Regions from separate parts of the Mycolicibacterium boenickei genome, predicted to be linked through region 2. Evidence: predicted binding sites of a transcription regulator. Region 2 holds the regulator's gene; the other holds the start of a gene.
What was found. Region 2 encodes LexA, which represses DNA repair genes until DNA is damaged. Its sites were predicted from a motif close to CGAACANNTGTTCG; they were not measured.
Positions count from the first base shown of each region.

Region 1: a site for LexA is predicted at 1,516-1,529, ahead of G6N57_RS28730 (error-prone DNA polymerase). Genes of this name have one in related genera too.

Region 1 covers NZ_AP022579.1:5,987,591-5,992,182, forward strand. The annotation lists gene G6N57_RS28730 (error-prone DNA polymerase) at 1-1,502, opposite strand, end outside; gene G6N57_RS28735 (class I SAM-dependent methyltransferase) at 1,741-2,409, shown strand; gene G6N57_RS28740 (YybH family protein) at 2,392-2,862, opposite strand; gene G6N57_RS28745 (hypothetical protein) at 3,195-4,187, shown strand; gene G6N57_RS28750 (APC family permease) at 4,274-4,592, opposite strand, start outside.
Region 2 covers NZ_AP022579.1:5,057,485-5,062,076, reverse strand. The annotation lists gene G6N57_RS24145 (LGFP repeat-containing protein) at 1-2,317, shown strand, start outside; gene lexA (transcriptional repressor LexA) at 2,375-3,094, opposite strand; gene G6N57_RS24135 (LysM peptidoglycan-binding domain-containing protein) at 3,293-3,829, shown strand; gene nrdR (transcriptional regulator NrdR) at 3,994-4,449, shown strand; gene G6N57_RS24125 (PhzF family protein) at 4,457-4,592, opposite strand, start outside.

The DNA.
Region 1 (4,592 bases), 930 kb from region 2:
CCCAGTGCCCGAGCCATGTCGCGGACCGCACTGCGGCCGCGATAGGTGATGACGTTGGCAACCTGCGCGGCGTAGTCACGACCGTAGCGCTCATAGACATACTGAATGACGTTCTCGCGCAGGTCCGATTCGATGTCGATGTCGATATCGGGCGGCCCGTCGCGGGCCGGGGACAGGAACCGTTCGAACAGCAGCTCGTTGGCGATCGGGTCGACATTGGTGACCTTCAGCGCGTAGCAGACCGCCGAATTGGCCGCCGATCCCCTGCCTTGACACAGGATGTCGTTGTCCCGGCAGAACCGGGTGATGTCGTGCACCACAAGGAAGTAGCCGGGAAACTTCAGCTGTTCGATGATGCGCAGTTCGTGTTCGATCTGCGCATAGGCCTTGGCTGCGCTGCCGACGGGCCCGTACCGTTCAGCCGCCCCGGCCATCACCAACTCGCGCAACCAGCTGTCTTCGGTATGCCCGGCCGGGACGTCGAATGGTGGCAGCTGCGGGGCGATGAGCGCCAGCCCGAAGGCACACTGCTCACCCAGATCCGCTGCGGCCATCACGATCTCGGTACCGAACAGCCGGGCCATCTCCTCCCCCGAGCGCAGGTGGGATCCGCCGAGCGGGGCCAGCCACCCCGCCGCGGTGTCCATCGAATTGCGGGCCCGGATCGCGGCCATCGCCATGGCCAGCCTGCCCCGTTCCGGCGCCGCGAAGTGCGCACCGGTGGTGGCCACCACCGGTAGTCCGAACCGCGGGGCCAGCCCGGCCAGGACGGCATTGCGTTCGTCGTCACACGGATGGCCGTGATGGGTGAGTTCGACACTGATCCGGTCGGCGCCGAACCGGTCCACCAGGTCGGCCAGTGCGGTGGCGGCAGATTCGGGGCCGCCTTCCGAGAGCGCTTGACGGACATGACCTTTGCGGCATCCCGTGAGGATGTGCCAGTGGCCGCCGGCGGCCTCGGTGAGCCCGTCGAAGTCATAGCGGGGCTTGCCCTTCTCCCCTCCGGCCAGGTGCGCCTTGGCGATCTCGCGGGACAACCGCCGGTACCCTTCCGGCCCGCGGGCCAGCACCAGCAGATGCGGGCCGGGCGGATCGGGGTCCTCGGTGCGGGGAACGTTCCCCAGCGACAGCTCGGCGCCGAAGACCGTGGCGACGTCCAGTTCCCTGGCCGCCTCGGCGAACCGGACCACGCCGTAGAGCCCGTCGTGATCGGTCAGCGCGATGGCCCGCAGGTTCAGCCGGGCCGCCTCCTCGACCAGCTCCTCCGGCGTGCTCGCGCCGTCGAGGAAGCTGTAGGCGCTGTGCGCGTGCAGTTCGGCGTATCGCACCGAGCCGGGTTTACGAGAAACCTCGGGCGGCTGGTAGCTCCCGCGCTTGCGCGACCAGGCCGGACTGTCGCCGCCGTCGCCCGCGGGTTCCAACGGCAGGCCGGAGCGGCGGGGCTTACCGGTAAGCACCCGCTCCATCTCTGACCAGCTCGGCGGCCCGTTATGCCAGCCCACCCCACCAGTGTATCGAACAATTGTTCGATTACCGTTGCCGACGTAGGTGACTTTGCCGCGAGGACAGCGGGGTGGTCACAGCTCAGGTCCGGACGTCACGATGCCTCTCGCCACATCCCACGCAAGCACTTCGGCAGGGTCGGCGAGCGATGGAATGATCACCCTGATGAACCCGGCAGATTACGACGCAAAATCTCATCGTGATGCGACGCGGCATGCCTACGACCAGCTTGCGGCGGTGTGGTCAGCCACCACAGATGACGGGCCCTACAACGGCGGGTTGGAACGCCCCGCCCTCCGCAGCCTGGTTCCACTACCGCTGTCGAATCAAGTCATCCTTGATGCCGGTTGCGGTTCAGGTGCGCAGTGCGCCTGGCTCCTCGAACACGGTGCACGGCCGATCGGTGTCGACCTCAGTCCGGCCATGATCAAAGAAGCACAAACACGCTGCGGCGGGCAGGGGACGTTCATGGTCGCCGATCTGGCCGAGCCGTTGCCCATCGAACCGAGTTCGTGCGATGGGATACTTTGCTCTCTTGCGCTGCACTATCTGCGCGATTGGACCATCCCCCTTCAGTCCTTCGCGGCGGCGCTGCGCCCGGGAGGGTGGGCCGTCATCTCCGTGGATCACCCTTTCGGCGCCCCCTTGGCTGGGCAACAAGGCGGCTACTTCGACACCGAACTCGCAACCGATACCTGGCGAAAGGCCGAAGTGCAGGTCACTCAACAGTTTTGGCGGAGACCGCTTGCCGAATGCATCAACGCCTTCGCCGATGCCGGCTTCGTCACGGACCGCATCGTCGAGGCACGACCGAGCGCGCAAGCACTCCAACGCTGGCCTTCTGAACTCTCCGCCGCGGCGACCGACCCGAGCTTCATCGTCTACCGACTACGCCTGGCGTCCTGAACGACCACGAAGGCCATGGCGAGAAATGTCAGGCAAGGGAGTTACCTGGTAGGACAACATGCGCCAACGCCCGCCGGTGCGTCGCCATACCACCAGCATCGACCAGAACACTCCCTCGTCCTCGACCAGTTGCGCCACGGCCGGCGACGTGCCGGGATCATCGGGCTCCAGATGACCTTTCAGCGACTGCTTTCCCCAACACAATGCGATGTCGCCGAACGTCTTGACCCGCAGATCGAAAAACTCCATCTGCAGGTTCCTCGAGTTCATCGTGGTAGCGATGTGCTCATCAGCGGTGATCAGATGGCCGGGCAGTTCGGTCCCGAGAAACTCGCGGTCGTGCAAATCCACCAATGCCGCGTAGTCCCGGGTCGTTATGGCGTGCCGCATCCGCGGGTACTCGGCAAGCACCTCAGCGATGGCATCCGGATCGTTGACTCGGTACTCCGACACTCATCCTCCTCAAACGTACTGTCGTACAAAGCATTGTGAAATCGACTCCAGGGCTGGGGGTTTCGTTGATCAGCCAAGTACCTGTCGTACACATCGATGCAGGAACACCGGAGCAGATGAAATGAAGAACGTCCGAGCGCGGCGACAAACAGACAGACCCGGTCCGCCAGAATCCGCTCGGAGTGCCTTCACGCTAGCAAACCGGCAGTGCCAAGACAGCGACGCCCTCGCCTCATCCGCTGCCAGCGACCACATGGCCACCTCGTGATGCCGATCACGCCGCCGCCCCCTACGATGCCCGTGGGCTGGGGATCGGCTGTGAGAGGACGGCAATGGCGTCAACGAAGTACATCGGCTACGTCGGTGGGGTCGCGGTAGCGGCGGGAGTCGGGGCGGCGATCGCCGTGGCCGGCCAGGGCACCGCCCATGCGGATTCGACTGACGGCGCGTCCAAGGACGCGACCAGCAGCGCATCGCAGCACGTCAACGCCGGACCCAAGCGCGGTGAGACGAAGGCCGGCGACACCAAACGCGCCAAGCCGCTGTCCAAGCTCAAGGACAGCGTGAAGGAAGCCGCCGACAAGCAGGCCGACAAGATCGAGAAAGCGGCCGCCCACGTCAACAAGACCGTTCGGGCGGCCAAGCCGGTGGCCGCCAAGCCCAAGCCGAAGCCGAGCGCCGAGGAGTTCGAGGCCGGCGAGGTCGCCAAGCTCAAGGACCTGTTCGCCCCCAAGCAGGCGGCCGCCCCCAAGCCCAAGTCCGAGTCCGAGTCCGAGTCCGTCACGCAGCCGGAGAGCAAGACTCTGGCCACCCCGAAGCTCGGTGCGGTGCAGAGCCAGGCCGATACGACAGCTGATGCCCCGGCGTGGGATCCCAACCCGTTCCGGGCGAGCGATCCGGAGCCGACGGACATCCCTGCCGCTGTCATCAACCTGCGGAATGCCTTGATGGACGCGTCGCCCAACGAACTCGATCCGTTCGTCCGTGAAGCCACCGAGCAGATCTACCGCGGCAGCCAGATGATCCCGTGGGTCAATGCCGTCATCCCGGTCACCAAGATCCTCGCGAACGCGGGACCTGCGCTCGGAGACGGACCGGAGGCCCGCGCCGCCCGGCAGACCATCATCAACGAGCTGATCAAGACCACCCCGCCGGGATCGTTCGTCTACTACGGCTATGACCTCGTCGCCGACGTGATCAACCTGGAGACGCCGGGCGCCGAGCTCAAGGACACCGCGGTGACCACCGTGTGGGACCTGCTGGATCCGTTCGAGCTGGCACACAACAAGGGCGAGTCCGGTATCGGCAACGTGGCAGGCAGCTGATCGCCGTGACCCCGAAACCGGCGTAATGGTCACAAATACCTTGCGATAACGACCATTTCGTCGCTTTCGCGGCGCCTGTGCTGCGCCTACTCCACGAGCGACGGGGTGTCGTAGCGGAGTGTCTCGCCCTGGAAGAACGCCGGGTTGACCGACCGCCAGACGAACATGAGTACGGCACCGAGCAGCAGCACGCCGAAGCCGATGAAGAACACCAGGCCGATGCCGCCGATGGCCGCACCGCTGGCATTGTCCGGGTTCATGCTCTCGCCGATCGAGATCACGAACACCGCCGCCAGCACGATGCCGCCGAGGAGCGGGAACAGGAACTTGAACACCACGTTGTGGGCGCTGGTGAACAACTCGCGGCGGAAGTACCAGACACACGCGAACGCCGTGATGCCGTAG
Region 2 (4,592 bases):
GTGGCGGTTGGCGGTCGGCCTGCTCGCACTCGTGGTCGCTGCTTTGACGGTTCCGGCGGTGGCGTCGGCCACCCCTGAATCGGATGCCGATGCGGCGGTCACCGCCGCCTGGGAGGCCAGCGGCGGTGACGGCGGGCCACTGGGTCCCCGTCAGGGCGGCGTCTACGCGGTGGGTTCGGGCTTCGCGCAGAACTTCGCCGGCGGCAAGATGTTCTTCACTCCGGCAACCGGCGCGCATTTCATGCAGGGCGCGATTCTGGACAAGTACGAGTCCCTCGGCGGCGCGGCCGACGGCGATCTGGGATTCCCCACCATCGACGAGGGCGCCGGACGTGCCCCCGACAGCCGCAACTCCACGTTGAGCGCGCCTGACAACCCGGTCATCTTCTGGACGCCGGCCACCGGTGCCCGGGTGGTCCGGGGCGCCATCAACGCCGCCTGGGACAAGCTCGGCGGTTCTGCCGGAGTGCTGGGCGTTCCGTCCGACGACGAGTCGTTCGACGGCGATGTGATCTCCCAGAAGTTCACCGGCGGTGAGATCTCCTGGAACCGCAAGACCAAGGCGTTCACCACGGTGCCGCCGGACCTGGCCGATCAACTCGCCGGCCTGGACGTCCCGTCGGATCCCGCGGCGGCGATCGCCGCGGCACGCCGGGCCGCGGGTGGGCCGATGGGTCCGCTGGGCGCCAAGGACGGCGATCAGTACCCGGTCGGCGACGGTGGGCTGGGCCAGAACTACGCGGGCGGCAAGATCTTCTACAGCCAGGCCACGGGTGCCAACGCGATCACCGGTCAACTGCTGGAGAAGTACGAAAGCGTCGGCGGCCCCGAAGGCGATCTGGGCTTCCCGACCGCCAGCGAGGCCGAGGGCGGGCTCGGCCCGAACAGCCGGATCAGCACCTTCGCCGCGGCCGACAACCCCGTCATCTTCTGGACACCCGACTACGGCGCAGTGATCGTGCGTGGCGCCATGAAGGCGGCCTGGGACAAGCTCGGCGGGGCCAAGGGCGCACTGGGCGCTCCGATGGCCGACCAGACCGAAGACGGCTCCGTCATCACCCAGCGGTTCAGCGGGGGAGCGATCTCATGGGACCGCGAGGCCAACAAGTTCACCACGGAGCCGTCCAAACTCGCTTCCGAGTTGAGCGGGCTGCAGGTTCCGGGTGTCGGGCAACCTCATGCCGGTGGTCCCCAGCCGTCGGCAGCGGATACCAAGAAGCCGTTCTCCTGGCATTGGAGCTGGTGGTGGCTGATCGCGGTCATCCCGGTGCTCCTGCTCGCAGGTCTGATCGTGGGAGCGGCACTGTGGCACCGCCGTAGGGGCGGTGGCGATGACGACTTCGACCACGATCCGTTCGACGACGACTACGACGGTGGGCCCGGTGAAGCGCGCTACGACGACGGCCGCTACGACGAGGCGCACTACGAATCGCGGGGATACGACGACGACGAGTTCGTGGACGACCGCGGTGCCGAGGCGCCGAGTTACGCGCCCGCAAGCGCCTATGGTGCCGGCGAAGCCACGACGGCGCGATTCGCCGAGGCGGGTGAGGACTCGGCCGGCGGCGCGGCGTCGCCGTACGACGGTCCCACCGATATCGCGATGCCGGTGAGCCAGTGGGCGGCTCCCCACCGACCGTCCGGCGGGTACGGATCCCCGGACGATGACGACGAGCCGCCGGAAGATGCCGCGCGGCTGGCCGGCCCGGAGTCGGAACGGGGCTTCGAGGATTACGACGACGGCTATCAAGACGACGACGATTACGAGGACGACGATTTCGAAGAGGACGACTTCGACGACGACGATTTCGATGAGGACGACGATCTCAACACGCCGATCGATGCGGACTTCGAGGAAGTAGCCGAGGGCGAAGACACCGAGGACGAGATCGAAGCGGAACTCGCAGACGACGCGGCCGATACCGCGGCGTTCGGTGGTGCGGCGGGCGGCGCGTCTCCGCAAGGGTTCGCGGCCCTCGGCGGGCTGGCGGTGCCGAGCGGCCTGGCTGTGCCGAGCGATCAGGACAACGTCGACACCGCGCCGACCCGGGTGATCACCGAGGCCGAGGCCTACGGCAGCGAGTCCCACAGCGGCCGCCATGCTGCCATCGAACTCGACGAGATCCCCAGTGCCACCGCGATCCACCTGCCGCTGGACGACCCGAACCGCGCGCCGGAGGGATACCCGATCAAGGCCGACACGAAGTCCGGCCGGTACTGGGCACCCGACAGCAGTGAGTACGACGACGCGGTGGCCGAGATCTGGTTCGCCAGTGAGGAATTCGCCCGCACCAACGGATTCGTGCGCACCGACTGAACTTGAGTCGGAAGGACCCGGCCACATCTCGATGCGGCCGGGTCTTGTCTGGGTTCGTCAGATCTTGCGGATCACGGTGACGACCTTGCCGAGCACCGCCGCGTCGTTGCCCGGGATCGGGTCGTATGCCGGATTGTGCGGCATGAGCCAGACCTGACCGCGGGTCCGCTTGAACGTCTTGACCGTGGCTTCGCCGTCGATCATGGCTGCCACGATGTCCCCGTTGTCGGCCACGCTCTGCTGGCGCACCACCACCCAGTCACCGTCGCAGATGGCGGCGTCGACCATCGAGTCCCCGACGACCTTGAGCAGGAACAGCGAGCCCTCGCCGACCAGTTCGCGAGGCAGCGGGAAGACATCCTCGACGGCCTGCTCGGCCAGGATGGGCCCGCCCGCGGCGATCCGCCCGAGCACCGGGACGAACGTCGGCTCGGGCAGTGCATCGGAGCCGGCCACATCGGTCGACACCACCGCGGCCGCCGGATCGTCGGCGCCGCGCACGTCGACGGCGCGGGGTCGGTTGGGGTCGCGCCGCAGGTAGCCCTTGCGCTCCAAGGTGCGCAGCTGATGGGCGACCGACGACGTCGAGGTCAAGCCGACCGCGTCGCCGATCTCGCGGATGCTGGGCGGGTAGCCGCGGCTGGTCACCGATGCCCGGATGACATCGAGAATCGTCCGTTGCCGGTCGGTGAGGCCGCCCTCGGCCCGGCGTGGGCCCGCGCCGTCCGATCCGGCCGGGGTGTCGGTGCTGCCGTCCCTGCTGCGGTCGTCGCTCATGAGGGCGAATGTAGTCGCTGGTCGAACATTAATCAAACATGTGTTCGACGCGTGTTGCGGGCGTGTCTGCAGGTGGGTGGTGCGCGGTGCCGCGTCGCGGGCGTCGGCGGACTCGGCCGCCCGAACTTGTCGGTGCCCTGTTCTATCGTTTGGCAACAGTTCGATCACATGTTCTATCCATCGAACACTTGAGCGACTATGTTCGAACACAAGAGCGAATACGTCTCACCGAAAGGCAGTCAGATGGCGATCATCGATATCCCCGCCGATAGCCGTTCCCGCGCTGTTCGGGCCACTCCGCGGTCGCAGTCGCCCCGCGCCCAGTTCGGTGCCGGTGCGCCCAGGCCGTTGCGCCGGGTCCAGCGGCCGGCGCCGTCCCGGCCGTCCGCCGGCTCGGTCCGATACCGCGGAACCGGAGTGCTGATGTCGCGGGCATCTCATCGCAGCCGCCCCATCACGCCGTTGACCACCGTCTTGTTGGCCCTGGTCGCCGCGGGCATCACCGTGTGGCTGGGCCTGGTGGCCCAACTCGGCGGGGTCGTCGGGACCGAGACGCCCACGCCGACCGAACTGGCGGTGGTCCAGGTGAAGTCGGGCGAAACGCTGCAGCAGGTGGCCCGGCGGGTCGCGCCGGACGCCCCGGTGGCCCGGGTCGTCGAGCAGATCCGTGATCTCAACCAGCTCGACTCCGCCGCCGTCGACGCGGGACAGACGCTGCTCGCCCCGGTTGGCTGAGCAGCGCGATGACCGCTGAATCGTCCTGGCTGCCAGTCACACTGGTCGGCGTCGGCGTGGGCACCTACACCCCACTGGACCCGGCGGTGAGTCTGCCGCGGGCAACGCGGGTACGCTCAAGGGCGCTCGAGCTAGTTGTCCGGCGGCATGACGAAGGAGCGGTAATGCATTGTCCGTTCTGCCGTCACCCTGATTCGCGTGTGGTCGATTCCCGCGAGACCGACGAGGGCCAGGCCATCCGGCGCCGGCGGTCCTGCCCGGAATGCGGACGCCGATTCACCACCGTCGAGACGGCCGTGCTGGCCGTGGTGAAGCGCAGCGGGGTGACCGAGCCGTTCAGTCGGGAGAAGGTCATTCGCGGCGTACGCCGGTCCTGTCAGGGCAGGCAGGTCGATGACGACGCCCTCAACGTTCTGGCGCAGAAGGTCGAGGACGCGGTCCGCGGGCTCGGCACGCCCGAGATCCCCAGCCACGAGGTCGGGTTGGCGATTCTGGGACCGCTGCGCGAACTGGACGAGGTGGCCTATCTGAGGTTCGCCTCGGTGTACCGGTCATTTTCATCAGCCGAAGACTTCGAACGCGAGATCGAGGCGCTGCGGGCCCACCGCGCCGAGGCGTAGTCCAGGTTCAGTCCAGCCGTGTGGTGCCGTCGGCGACGACGCGGCCGGCCAGGCGAACCCAACCTTCCGGACTCCAACGGGTCTCGATCACCGAGCCCTTGCCCTGGACGATCGTCAGATCGCGGCTGAGATAGTCGGTCATC